3 regions of the Pontibacter sp. 13R65 genome follow, and region 1 is predicted to be linked to each of the others. Evidence: riboswitches for the same ligand, from Rfam matches in the RefSeq annotation. Region 1 holds a riboswitch; each other region holds the start of a gene.
What was found. A riboswitch is a leader RNA that binds a small molecule or an ion and turns the genes downstream of it on or off. The one in region 1 is predicted to bind cobalamin.
Positions count from the first base shown of each region.

Region 2: another riboswitch for cobalamin. It lies ahead of ACMA1I_RS20690 (ABC transporter substrate-binding protein); the one in region 1 lies ahead of ACMA1I_RS13835 (cysteine-rich CWC family protein).
Region 3: another riboswitch for cobalamin. It lies ahead of ACMA1I_RS01490 (TonB-dependent receptor); the one in region 1 lies ahead of ACMA1I_RS13835 (cysteine-rich CWC family protein).

Region 1 is NZ_JBLIQL010000010.1:164,849-168,999, forward strand. It holds gene ACMA1I_RS13825 (malectin domain-containing carbohydrate-binding protein) at 1-1,218, opposite strand, end outside; gene ACMA1I_RS13830 (hypothetical protein) at 1,226-1,486, shown strand; gene ACMA1I_RS13835 (cysteine-rich CWC family protein) at 2,071-2,310, opposite strand; cobalamin riboswitch at 2,482-2,691, opposite strand; gene ACMA1I_RS13840 (rhodanese-like domain-containing protein) at 2,982-3,365, shown strand; gene ACMA1I_RS13845 (hypothetical protein) at 3,736-3,954, shown strand; gene ACMA1I_RS13850 (hypothetical protein) at 3,977-4,151, shown strand, end outside.
Region 2 is NZ_JBLIQL010000026.1:36,853-41,003, reverse strand. It holds gene cobN (cobaltochelatase subunit CobN) at 1-79, opposite strand, end outside; gene ACMA1I_RS20700 (hypothetical protein) at 206-856, opposite strand; gene ACMA1I_RS20695 ((2Fe-2S) ferredoxin domain-containing protein) at 856-1,239, opposite strand; cobalamin riboswitch at 1,359-1,547, opposite strand; cobalamin riboswitch at 1,708-1,918, shown strand; gene ACMA1I_RS20690 (ABC transporter substrate-binding protein) at 1,945-3,171, shown strand; gene ACMA1I_RS20685 (iron ABC transporter permease) at 3,171-4,151, shown strand, end outside.
Region 3 is NZ_JBLIQL010000001.1:348,015-352,165, forward strand. It holds gene ACMA1I_RS01485 (DUF5074 domain-containing protein) at 1-73, opposite strand, end outside; gene ACMA1I_RS01490 (TonB-dependent receptor) at 98-2,014, opposite strand; cobalamin riboswitch at 2,120-2,328, opposite strand; gene ACMA1I_RS01495 (DNA-3-methyladenine glycosylase) at 2,824-3,435, shown strand; gene ACMA1I_RS01500 (PQQ-dependent sugar dehydrogenase) at 3,680-4,151, shown strand, end outside.

The sequences.
Region 1 (4,151 bases):
CAAGTTGATACTACCCTGTGGAGCAAGTGCTGTAGTGGGGATAGCGGTAACCGAGAATTCGGACCGGTTTGTGCCGGTTATATTTGCCACACTTGTGAGTTGAATAGATGGATCATTGCCACCCGCATAAGTTTTCCCGAGGTTCTTCAGGTTAACACTTATGGTTTTGCTGCTACCAGTTAGCAGAGAACCAAAGGAGACAGCTGAGGGTGTTGCAGCCAACTCAGAGAAATGAGCTGAGCCAGTTTCGGGTTTTAAATTGCTCACATAATAGATATTGTCCTGATAGTCGTAGTTAACGCCTGTGGATGTCAGGTAATCCATGGCCATGATATAAGCATTCGGAACAATGTTGCCGTTAGCATCCCTGGCCTTCCAGATCCGGACACCGATTTTGCCCTGGTAGTTTAAGGATCTGTCGGTGTAGGATTTCTGTATTTTCAGTCCGAAAGCACCTGAGGGTGAAAAGGAACCATCTGCAGGCACTAGATTAGTGTTTCCCTTTCTTGGCAGTAGCGTCTGGCCATCCAGCCCTATATGCGTGAATATACTGTTAACGGCCGTGCTCCCCTTGGCGTGCCACTCAATTTTTTCTGTCTGACTGCAGCACCCGTGGTAAGCTGCCATTTGAATTACGTACACTGGCTTAGATAAGTCTGCCCTTATGAAATAGGGCGAAAGAACCTCATCAGAATTTGGAACCGCTACGGTACCTCGGTTAGAAGAGCCGTCGTTGGCATTAAACCCTACTACTGTTTTTAAGCCGAAGGCATTGATAATCTCCTGGGCATAAGGCTCGTTATTACCTTCTCCCTTATACTGCCACAGGCCATGCAGCTTTACCTCTTTAACAGGATGTAAGGCATCATTGGAGTTGATGGTAAGGGTATTGTTAAGAACTTTAACCCGGCCTCCCAAATCCTTCGCAACAAATTGTATGAGTACCTCTACAGAGGTTCCGGTGCTTAAGCTTCTGGGCAAGGATGGCGTGGAGCCATTGATGGAGATTATTTTCCAGGCAGTGGTATTACTAAGGGTAAGGCTGTTAATAGTAAGTGTTCCGGTGCCTCGGTTGCTGATCTTTAGCCTTAGTTTATCATGATTAGCGTTGTAAGCTGTAAAGGTACCGTCAGGATTTGTTCTTCGCCACGGTATTTGGATACGTGAAGCAGTGAAGCGATCTGGTGCCGGAAATTTATCAAGATTCTCGACTACCATATAAGCGTTGCTTGACGATGTCTGCACCAAAACTGTCTTTGCCAATTTTCTCTTAAAGCTGGAGAAGGCATCTGGCGTGAAGGCTGTGAGGCTGCTCATAGAGGGGGCAGCAGAGTTTAATTTGACACTTAAGCCAGTTATTTTTGATGCCACTACATCCTTCGGTGGCATGACAGCAAATATCAGAAGAAGACTGCTGCCCATGCTTAAAAACACGATAGCCAACTTTGGATTAACAGATCCTAAAATTCTTAAAAAATTCAGATAGCTCTTTTTCATAGCCTTAAATAATGGTCGTTTCTGGGATGCAGAAAGCACTTCAACTGGTAAGGCCTGTAAGAGGCGCGTGGAGAAGGAGGAGCTAATAAAGATATGGAGGCTAAGAATGTATCCTGAAATGGCGTGGACTCTTACAGAATAGTTTTGGGAGTACAAGCCACTCGGATGCGTAACGAGCTTATTATAGTTAAAATAATTATAAATATAATTTAGTTTGCTATACGGAATTCTTCAGGTTAAGAACTTTTAGTTATGATCATTTTAATAATTTATTTAAAATTTTTAGTAAACAGCCTCATTCTGATGCTAAGCATTCTATATTACTGGCTGATAACGTTTGTAACTTGTACTTGCCTAAAATGGAGTCAGAGTTATGTTCGCTTGGCAATGGGTTGCGGCCTTGCCTGTAACATGGACTTAGCTCCACCATTGAGTACGCGGTGACGAAAATACACACATTGCAAATTCTGCTAATACAAAAGGCCTTTCGGGAGTGTTTTTAGCCTTGTGCACCTTATACTCGCTTGTATATACTTACAGCTTCTAACAGTGTATTTGGGTAAGGCTAAAACTCTACTGCCGCAACTGGTTCATGAGGCGATTCAGCTTCTGTTCAAATTGCTGCACGTTAAATTCTGTTTGTAGTTCTTTCATGCATGTAGCGCAGAGGCAGTCGGAGTAGCGGGTGTTTAAGTACTGGCGCTCTGCCTCGGTAAGGCGAACGGTACTGCACTGGCAAAGCAAAATAGAGCCAACCTTACATTCGAATGGCTGCTGGCACCTGGGGCAGGTTTTGTCTTCGTGGTGTGGCATAGGGTATGTAAGTTAAAATAAGTTTTTGCCCCCGGAAGGCTATTTTCATTAGCAGAATTTGAGAAAGGGAAGGCCTGCACCTGTAAAGCGGGTGCAGGCGTTCCTGCTGTTAGGCAATAGCAGCAATTTGTGCCTTTACGGCTGGCTTATGAATGAGCGCCAATTATTTGCGAAGCGCCACTGCTTCCTGGTTTTGCTGCAGCAGCGCCTCTTCGCCCTGCAGAGTTGCCGTCCTTCTCACCCCGCGTCGTAATTGGGAATAATGGACTTTAGTTGGCAACAACTCGTTTTGTTACTTACAGTTGCGGCACAGCCCGTAATTTTCACATGGTTCCTTATTAAGTGTGGTGTTACCCATATACCTGATATCCGGAAGAATAAAGTAAAGAACTTCGAGGTCGAAGATAATGAAAAGTATCAGGTTCTTGCTGCAGGTTCTACAGCCAGGCCACCTGCAGCGTGTTTTTTATGATGGGGCAGGCTTGGAAACAGGACAGTTTGGCCTGAAATACGTAAGTATAAATATTATTGGCCATCAGGCTAAATCAGTTACAATCGGTACAGACTTACAAAATAAGCCTGTTTTGTGCTTTGCACATGCCCTCGCTCCCCAAGATTTTCAACTCTTTTACAAATTGCACAGAGCAAAATTCATTTTTAAAACAAATACAATGGAAAAGACCTTAAAAGAAATGGTGGCAGAAGCCAACCAACAGATAAAAACCTATGAAGTGACAGATGCAATGGCGCTACTCAACCATAAAAATGTTCGGTTTATAGATGTGCGCGATGAGCCGGAACTGGTTAGAGAAGGAAAAGTGCCAGGCGCTACTCATGCTTCGCGCGGTATGCTGGAATTTTACATTGATCCGCATAGCCCTTACCATAAAGACATTTTTGCATCGGATGCGGAACTGGTGTTCTACTGCAAAAGTGGTGGCCGGTCTGCGCTGGCAGCCCAGAAAGCACAGGAGATGGGCGTAAAGCATGTTGCGCATATAGCAGGCGGTTTTAATGCCTGGAAAGAACAAGGAGGCGCTGTAGCAAAGGTTTAAAACTGCTGGGCAAACCTTATGCTGTTGCAGGAGGGGCTAACAACTGCACTAAAGATGTAGAAGGCTGGCCTTTTTAGTGCCTGCCTATAAGCCATCATTTATCGGTTTGGTGCAACTGTGGCAGGAGGTAAAAGCTTAACTATAGCTTCAGTTCAACTAATACTGAAATACAGTAAAAAGCAGGTATATGTAAAGTTTAATAATTTATTATTGCTGACTTGAGCAGAAATGGTTTTAACTTTGAGCTTTAATAGTACCTTGTTAAAAGATTACCTTTTACCTTTTTATGCCTACGACTACCCAATCCAGCAGATTCAGTATGGTCAGTTATGAAGATGTCACCTCATAGGTACGCTCTGTTTATGACAAAATGATGCAGAGTCTGCAAATTTCTTTTGTGTTAAACAGGTTTAAATGCCAGAGCAGCAACGCTACTTTGCTGCGTAATAACTGGGTTAAAGTGCAGTCTATCTTGCTGGTGGGCCAGGTGTTGAACACCATGAAGCAACTGATCATCTGCAATGTATCGAAAGAGAGGGGGCTGCAAGCTGGACGAAGAGTTACTGGAGCCTGCTTTTTAGAGGCGTAGACTTGGGCAATAGCAGACAGCAATGGATAGTCGTCAGGTTTATAGGGTCAGGTATGAGGCATTTTCTAAGTTTTCTAATACACTTATCAGGTCGCGAACTGTCGATGCTGTTGCAGAGGCGCTCCAGGTAAACCTGAAGTACTTATTTAACTTTCATGTATATAGGCTTAGCTTTAACTGGAACGATTATATTGTTC
Region 2 (4,151 bases), on a different contig from region 1:
ACAAATGCCCCCGGCGCTGCACGAGGTTAATGGCTTTCCCATCGGATCGTATCACCCGCTGACGCTTAAATTCTCTCATGTGGCTTCTATTTTGTTCTCCTTGATAAAAAATGAAGACCAGGCCTAGTAGAAGGTTATTCCTGATAGTATTGCCGGATCAAGTAAACTAGCCTTGACAGACTGCTTTCACCGCTATAAACAAACTTTATAGCAGCCCAAACACCTGTTCCAACACCGGATAAAGCCCTATGGCGATGGAGAAAAGTCCGGCTGCAGCCATCAAGTATTTAAAGAAGAACCTGCTCCGCTTGAACATATGGGAAAAGGACAGCGTGAGGAGGTAACCGTAAAGGGTCATGGTCAGCAAAATGCCCACAGACTGATAGATGATAATCCAAAGCGCAGCGTAGCCATCATCTGCGGCCATGGTTAAAGCTACCGTGCACGCACCTCCCGTACCTGCCACACCATGCAACATGCCTATGCCCAGAGAGCGGGGCACAACAGCAGCTTTCTTCTCCGCTTTTACAAGGGGAACCACCACTGGATTATCTTTTCTGAAGACTAAGCGCATCGTACTGATGCCAATCCAGACCATCATAGGCCCAACCACCCATTCTGCCACTGTACTAATACTGGCAGGCAGGGAAGATTTTAGCAGTAGTACACATATACTTAGCAGAATCAGGGTAAATGAATGCCCCAGCGCCCATTGGCTGGATTTCCAGATGACGTTGCGCAGCTTAGCATTGCTGTCTTTTTCAGAACTGAGTACAGACACGGCTGCCATATGGTCGGCCTCAAAAGAGTGCTGTACGCCCAGTACAAAAGACTCAATAAGTAGAGGGGATGGCATCAGTTACATGCAGGTTTAGATGAAGTAACTTCTGCCGGGTCCATGCCATCATCTCCTTCATTAAACAGGATATTTTCCAGCAACTGCCCCTGCATTACATGGCTGGTGACAATTCTTTCCGCCCGGCTTACGGTCATCTCCCTGTACCAAACACCATCGGGGTGTACAAGCATTGTTGGGCCACTTTCACACTGGCCTGTGCACAAAGTTTTGATAGTATGTACCTCCGCTTCTAAGGCGTTTTCTTTAATAGAGGCTCTTAGGGCTACGATATTTTCCTCGCCTCCTTTTTTGTTGCAGGTAAACCCGCTACACATAAAAATGATTTTGTTTACTTTGGTCAGGTCCTTACCCACGGCTTTATCGTTGTTTATAGAAAACATAACCTGCCTGTACACAAACAGATAGCATAAGCTTCTGTTGGTGCAGCAGCAGGATTGATTACAATAAAATAGTTAAAGGAATACAGGTTTAACTATCCCAAGCCTTTTACCCGAAAGCATTGGAAATTGCTTGTACTGGCAGGTCTTCTGACTTACTCTGATTTGTCGGGCCTTCCCATCCGGTACATGGATAGTGGCAAGAGGATTGACAAAACGCTACTCGAGCTTACAGCAGCGGGAACTGTTCCGGACTCTCACCGGATTCCCTATTAATTCCCTCCCGGGAAACCAATACAAGGCAAAAGTAGACAATTATTTGAGATACCACCAAATATAAGCAGTATGGCCTGGCAGAATGTGTAAAGAAATGGCAGGCTCAAAAGGCCTGTTGATGCAATTTCATTCTGGAGAGGCTTTAACATTTGCAGTAGCTTTTACTTCGTCTAGCTTTAAATTCATAAATCTTTATACCTTTGCCTGTACATAGGTAGCTGGACCCGTACTTCAAAAAAAGTACGGGTCTGCTTGAAAAGGGAATACCGGTGAGAATCTGGAACAGTCTCCGCTGCTGTAACCTCATGATAATAAGCTGACAATATAATGCCACTGTTCTGTATAGAATGGGAAGGCTGTCAGCTTTGGGGAAGTCAGAAGACCTGCCTTTGTAGATACCACTCACAGCTTTCGGAAGAAAGGCTAAGAGCTATGATAAAAAAAAGCAGGAAACCCGCGAAGGCCTGCAGGAAAGGGATTTTCCTGTTCGCCTACCCCCATTCTTTTGTTTGTAACTGCCTCATCGGTCTGTTGCTGTTGGCCAGCTCCTGTGAGCAAACTCCCAAAGAAGTCTCCCAAAACACTACTGCTACGCCACAAAACCTTTTCCCGGAAAAGGCTGAGGTAAAGCACGCCAATGGATTTACTCTATCATACCACGGCAACTACAAAGTGGTGCATATTCTGAATCACTTCGAAAATAAATCTGATACATTACAATACATCCTGGTTCAAAGAGGCACCCCTCCTCCCCCACATTATCCTGATGCCCAGTTAATAGAGATTCCGGTACGCCATTTAGTTGGTATGTCGTCTATGCATGTGGGGCTTATAGATTTTGCGGAGTCTGCCGATGTACTGGTGGGGCTTGGAAATCTGAAGTATGTTTCTTCATCTCACGTGATACAAAACATAGCCGCCGGTAAAGTGAAAGAAGTAGGCCGAGGCAGCGAGATGAACGATGAGTTACTTATTGCCATGCAGCCCGACCTCGTGATGGCAGTAGGAAGCCCCGACGCCACCTTTAGCCGTTATCAAACCTTGATTGGTGCAGGTATTCCGGTGCTACTGAACACCGAATGGCTCGAAACCACCCCTTTGGGCCGTGCAGAATGGGTGAAGCTGATGGCCGCACTCTTAAACAAGGAAGAACTTGTAAATGAAAAATTCGCTTACGTAGAGAAGGAGTATCTCCGTTTGGCCGCGCTAACTAAGAGCACTACGGATAAACCAAGCATCATCACCGGAATGCCGTACAAGGACATCTGGGCGGTGCCCGACGGAGACAGCTATATGGCCCACTTTCTTAAAGATGCCGCTACGACTTATCACTGGTCTCATGTAGCGGAAAAAGGAAGCCTTCAACTGGACTTTGAAGCCGTTGCGCCAGTAGCTTTACAGGCTGATTTCTGGCTGAATGTGGGCTATGTGTATAGTAAGAAAGACATCGCCGCAAAAGATGTGCGTTATAAAGACTTCAGGCCTTTTGAGCGGGGCACCATCTACAATAATAACAAACGGGTAAACAACAGAGGCGCCAACGATTACTGGGAGTCCGGGGCTGTAAGCCCGCACCTTATACTTGCAGACATCATCAGGATACTGCACCCTGAATTACTGCCGGAACACGAACTTGTGTACTACAAGCAGCTTTTGTAATGGCAGGAAAATTATATCCTGTTCCAGAGCCTTCGGTAGTACACCCGGAGAGCCAGGTAAGCCATATAGCAATTTACGGGCTCCTTTTGCTGGTAGTCCTTTGCTTTATCCTGGATGTAGCGCTAGGCTCTGTTTCTATTCCACTCAGCGAGGTGGTTTCTATTCTCTCAGGGCAGGGATCTGATAATGCGGCATGGGTCTATATCATAGAAAAAATCAGGCTGCCCAAGGCGCTGACTGCCGTTATGGTAGGTTGTGGCCTTTCGGTAAGCGGTCTCCAGATGCAGACCCTTTTCCGTAATCCGCTGGCCGGCCCGTCCGTGCTGGGCATCACCTCCGGGGCCAGCCTGGGCGTAGCATTGGTCATGCTCTCTGCCGGAAGCATTACCAGTCTGTATACCATCAAAGAGCTTGGTATATCCGGCAGCTGGCTCATTGTGCTTGCTTCTACACTGGGGGCAGCTTTTATCCTGCTCCTTATTGTGGCCATCTCTGCCAGACTAAAAGACAATATCATCATGCTGATTGTGGGTGTCATGATTGCCAACATCACTATTTCTATTATCAGCATCTGGCAGTACTTCAGTGCGCCGGAGCAGATAAAAGAGTACCTGATGTGGACGTTCGGATCATTGGGAGGAGTGACGGAAACGCACCTGTATGTGCTGGCAAGTGTTGTTGCCTTCGGTTTGCTTCTCTCTTTTTCCTCCTCTAAGCTCCTCGATGCCCTGCTGCTGGGAGAGAACTACGCCAGAAGCATGGGTCTGACTGTTAACCGGGCACGCCTGCTCATCATTACGAGCACCAGTATCCTGGCTGGCGGCATAACCGCTTTCTGTGGTCCGATTGGCTTTATAGGTATTGCTGTGCCGCACCTGGCCCGCTCCCTTTTTCATGTATCAAACCACCGGGCGCTTATTCCCTACTGCTGCCTCACAGGCACAGTGTTCATGCTCCTTTGTGACATTATCGCGCAGCTA
Region 3 (4,151 bases), on a different contig from region 1:
TGCTCAGGGCAAGCGTGCCAGCTGCCAGTGCAGTAGTCATAAAAATGCTGCGGAAAGAAGTAAATCTTTTCATTGTTTAAGGTTTAGTATAGTTTAGTTATGGGATTATAAAGCGAAGGTTGAGGGTGTAGGCACGCGGCGGCATGGCTCTGTTGACCATGGTCTGATACTCAGTGTTGGTTACATTGTCGGCGCGCAGGGTGCAGTGGAGGCTGCCAGGGCCAAGATTAAACTGCCGACCCAGTGCCAGCCCCAGCAAGGCAAAGCCAGGCATGCTGCTGGAGTTGTTGTTATTTGTAAAGCGCTCGCTATTATAGAGCAGGTTGCCGGTAAAGGTCCACAAGCGCCAGGCGGCATCGGTGGAAAAGGTAACCTTGTGCAGCGGCACGTAGGGCAGTTGCCTGTTTAGCTCAGCGGCGGAGCCCTCATAAGACTTTATTTGCTGGGTGGAGGTAAGGGCGTAGCCAAACGAGAGGCCTGGCCGGAATTCACCTACCACGGTAGTGGCTCTGCTGCTCAACTCCAGGCCCTGCGAACGTACCTTATGCAGGTTCAGCGGTGTCCAGTACCCAAACCCAGATTCTGCCCAAAGCACCCAATTATCTACGAGCATATAAAAACCAGTAGCTTCCGACTCCAGCGTAAAATTGCCTTTGCTGTAGGTGTGGCGCAGACCACTTTCGGCTTGCCAGCCTTCCTCCGGCTTCAGCAGCGGGTTGCCGCCTGGTCTCCAGAAACGTTCGTTCAGAGTTGGTACCCGATAACTGCCCGATACATTTCCTTTTAAGTAAAACTGGTGTTCTCCTAAGTTCATGAACTGCCAGTTGGCTCCCAGAGTAGGAGTAGGTACCGGGTTGTAGCCTTTTATAAACGCTTGGCGCAGGTTCAGGCTCAGGGCCAGCCGTGGGGTGGGGTCGTAGCGGAAGAGCAGAAAGGCAGCAGCACGGTCTTCTGAAACCTGGCCACCGTAGCCTTGCACATCGGCTGCAAAATGTTGCAGGCTTAGGCCGCCCCGCAGGCTCCAGCTCTGGCCATAGGTATAGGTTTGCTCCGCTTGCAGCTGATAGGTGTTAATGTCGGTTACAGAATTGTTGCTAACATCTGTGTAGTGCAGGAAATCAGAAAAATAGGCTGCTTTTACCGTTGTTTCGCCAATGCGGCTGGTATACCCGAACTCGGCCATCAGGCGCAGGTTCTTATCGAGTTGCTCTGCTTTGTTGGCGGCTGCTCCCATGGCGGGTTGCAGTTGCCGGTGGGTGTAGGTGTACCAGCTCCGGAAGGCAAGGTAACTTCTGGGTGCCAGCTTCCACTTTAGGTCCTGTGTTAGCCCTTTCTGTTGCACCCGTGCATGCTCCTGGCGTGTTTCTGGTGCTCCAAAGCGGCCAAGGTCGTGGTAAGTGAAGTTGTTCTGCGCCTCCTGCCAATAGCCGCTGGCTCCCACAGTTAACTTGTTGCTGCTGTAGCGCACGGCGGCGTTGCTGAAATAGCGCCCAAAGCTGCCAACTTCCTGTTGCAACTCCGCCCCAATTCCTTTTCCTGCTTGTTCCGGAGATTGAAGCAGCACTGCGCCCCCAATGGCACCGTTACCGTAATGGGCTCCTGCTGCTCCATGTTGCACTGCCACACTCCCGATTCCGCTTAAGGGCAGCGTGGCAAAATCGTTCTGGCCCAAAGAGGGCATGGCAATATTAAGCCCGTTCCAGAGTACAGCGGTGTGCGAAGCAGAAGTGCCCCTGAAAGAGACACTGGAGATGCCGCTGGCTCCATATGTTTTGAGGTACAGGGGAGTGCGGGTCTGTAAGGCTTCGGCAAGAGTGCCGGAGGCATAAGTGCGCAGGTAGCTGCTGTCTAGAGTACTTACCCGACTACCGGCCGCAAAAACCTCGGCTGGTTTGCCAAACACCTCCACCGCTTTTAGCTGGTAGATAGAGGTATCCTGCTGCGCCCTTGCTATTACGGCAAGACAACAGAAAACCATCAAAAAAAGTACACCACGAATGGTAAATTGTTCCACTATACATCCGCTTAAATCCCGAAGCATGCAAAAGGGGGTACAGTGGCAGGAGTAGCTAACGCAGGTGAAGGCGCTGGCCGTGCCGCTTTTTTCCCGAAAGCATACGACTATTCTAATCGAACTGGCAGGTCTCCTGGCTCTCTTCAGTTAGTTCGCCTTCCCATCCTGGTTGCAGGACAGTGGCTGTGGTTGTGAACTAACCCTTTGTCGAAGATTACAGTTGCGGGAACAGCGCAGGTATTCCACCTGCTTCCCTTTTAAGGCTCGTGCTACGGCAGGTAGTAGTACAAGCCACCAATCTGGGTGCAAAGGTAGGAAACTGTTCTGATTTAAACTGAAATTAAAATTGATGCGAGGCATAGCCTTGTGCCTCAGCAGGCATTAAATACCTCTGGAAGGCTGTTTTTATTAGAAGAATTGAGTCGGTTGTTGATTGCTAATTGTTGAGCTGTTAGTTTTTGATGATTTCTAATTATTAAATGGCTTCATGGTTGTTTGGGAGGGGGGGAGCTTTGGATGAGTGAGACAACAATGTTCCTCAATCAAATCATGGACCCCTGACTCAAAAACTCCCAAACTCTTCTGAAGGATATTTTTATTCTAATAATTGCTGCCTTGTTGATAGTTGGTTTGCGGGATTCTGATGGAGTGAATCAGTGTATGAGAGAAGAGGACTTGTTTCTGAACCAAACTACTATAACATCCTGATCATCGTTTTTCCGTCATTTCAAATTTTTTAATTTGGCGAAGCTATATCAAACACAAGTGGCTAAGTGCAGTATACAGGAGCTAAAACAAAAACAGTTCAAATGATAACCGGAGAAAAGCTTCCTCTTTCTTTTTATACCCGCCCCAACGTGGTGCAAGTGGCGCAGGATCTGCTTGGCAAATACCTCTTCACGAACATAGGCGGCATGCTTACAGGAGGCAGAATTGTAGAGACAGAAGCTTATTCAGGAGAAAACGACCGCGCCTGCCATGCTCACCTTAACCGAAGAACGCAGCGCACCGAAATTATGTACCAGCAGGGCGGTGTGGCTTATGTGTACCTGGTGTATGGCATCTACCATCTGTTTAATATCATTACGAATGTAGAAGGCAAAGCCGATGCCGTGCTCATACGTGCCATAGAACCCACACATGGGTTGGAGGAAATGCAACTCCGCCGAAATATGCCTGTTGTTAAACCAAATCTGACCGCTGGGCCTGGCGTGATGAGCATTGCCCTCGGCATCAGCAAAAAACACTACGGCACTAACCTGACAGGCGATATTATTTGGGTTGAAGATAGAGGAGAGCAGGTACCTCCAGAGAAGATATCCATTGGCCCGCGCATAGGCATAGATTATGCCGGAGACGATGCCCTACTGCCCTGGCGCTTCTGGCTAAAAGAAAACAAATGGGTGAGCCGTAAAAAGTAATTCCCATTTTATTGGATTAAATATCTATTGGAGAATCAGAATTACCGCACCAAAGTTAATCATAGGAAGGGTAAACAAACTAACTTGTTATTCTGTTAAACCAGTTGAAAAGTAAGACGCGAAATCAGTGCCTTGCATGGAAGTATTTTAGGCACAACAAGATAGCAAGTGGCCAAATTGTGCTTAACCATTGGGCATGGTTGCGCGTTCACCTATTTATTATCCACTAAAAAAGAAAAAAAGCATGGTAAAAATTGCACCTGTTTTAGCAGCATCACTTCTTATATTAAATGCCTGCAATAGCGGCACAAACGACGCAAGTAAACAAGAAGCCATCGGGAACGAGGCACCGGGCCAACCTGTAGAGACCAGAGAGCAGGATGCTGGTTATGAGCCGGCGTTTCCGGGCCAAACCCGTGCACCAGGCGTTAAAACAAATACGGCCTATGAAGTTCGGGTGCTGACCGACCAGCTAAAAAAACCTTGGGGCATTACTACTCTACCTGACGGTCGTTTCCTTATTACAGAAAAAGAAGGAACTATGCGCCTTGTGTCGCAGGATGGGCAGGTAAGCGAGAAAATAACGGGCATACCAGAAGTGGACGCAAGAGGCCAGGGTGGGTTGCTAGGGCTGACCCTCGACCCAGAGTTTGCCTCTAATAGAACCATATACTGGGCTTTTACAGAGAAAAGAGAAAACGGGAACTTAACATCGG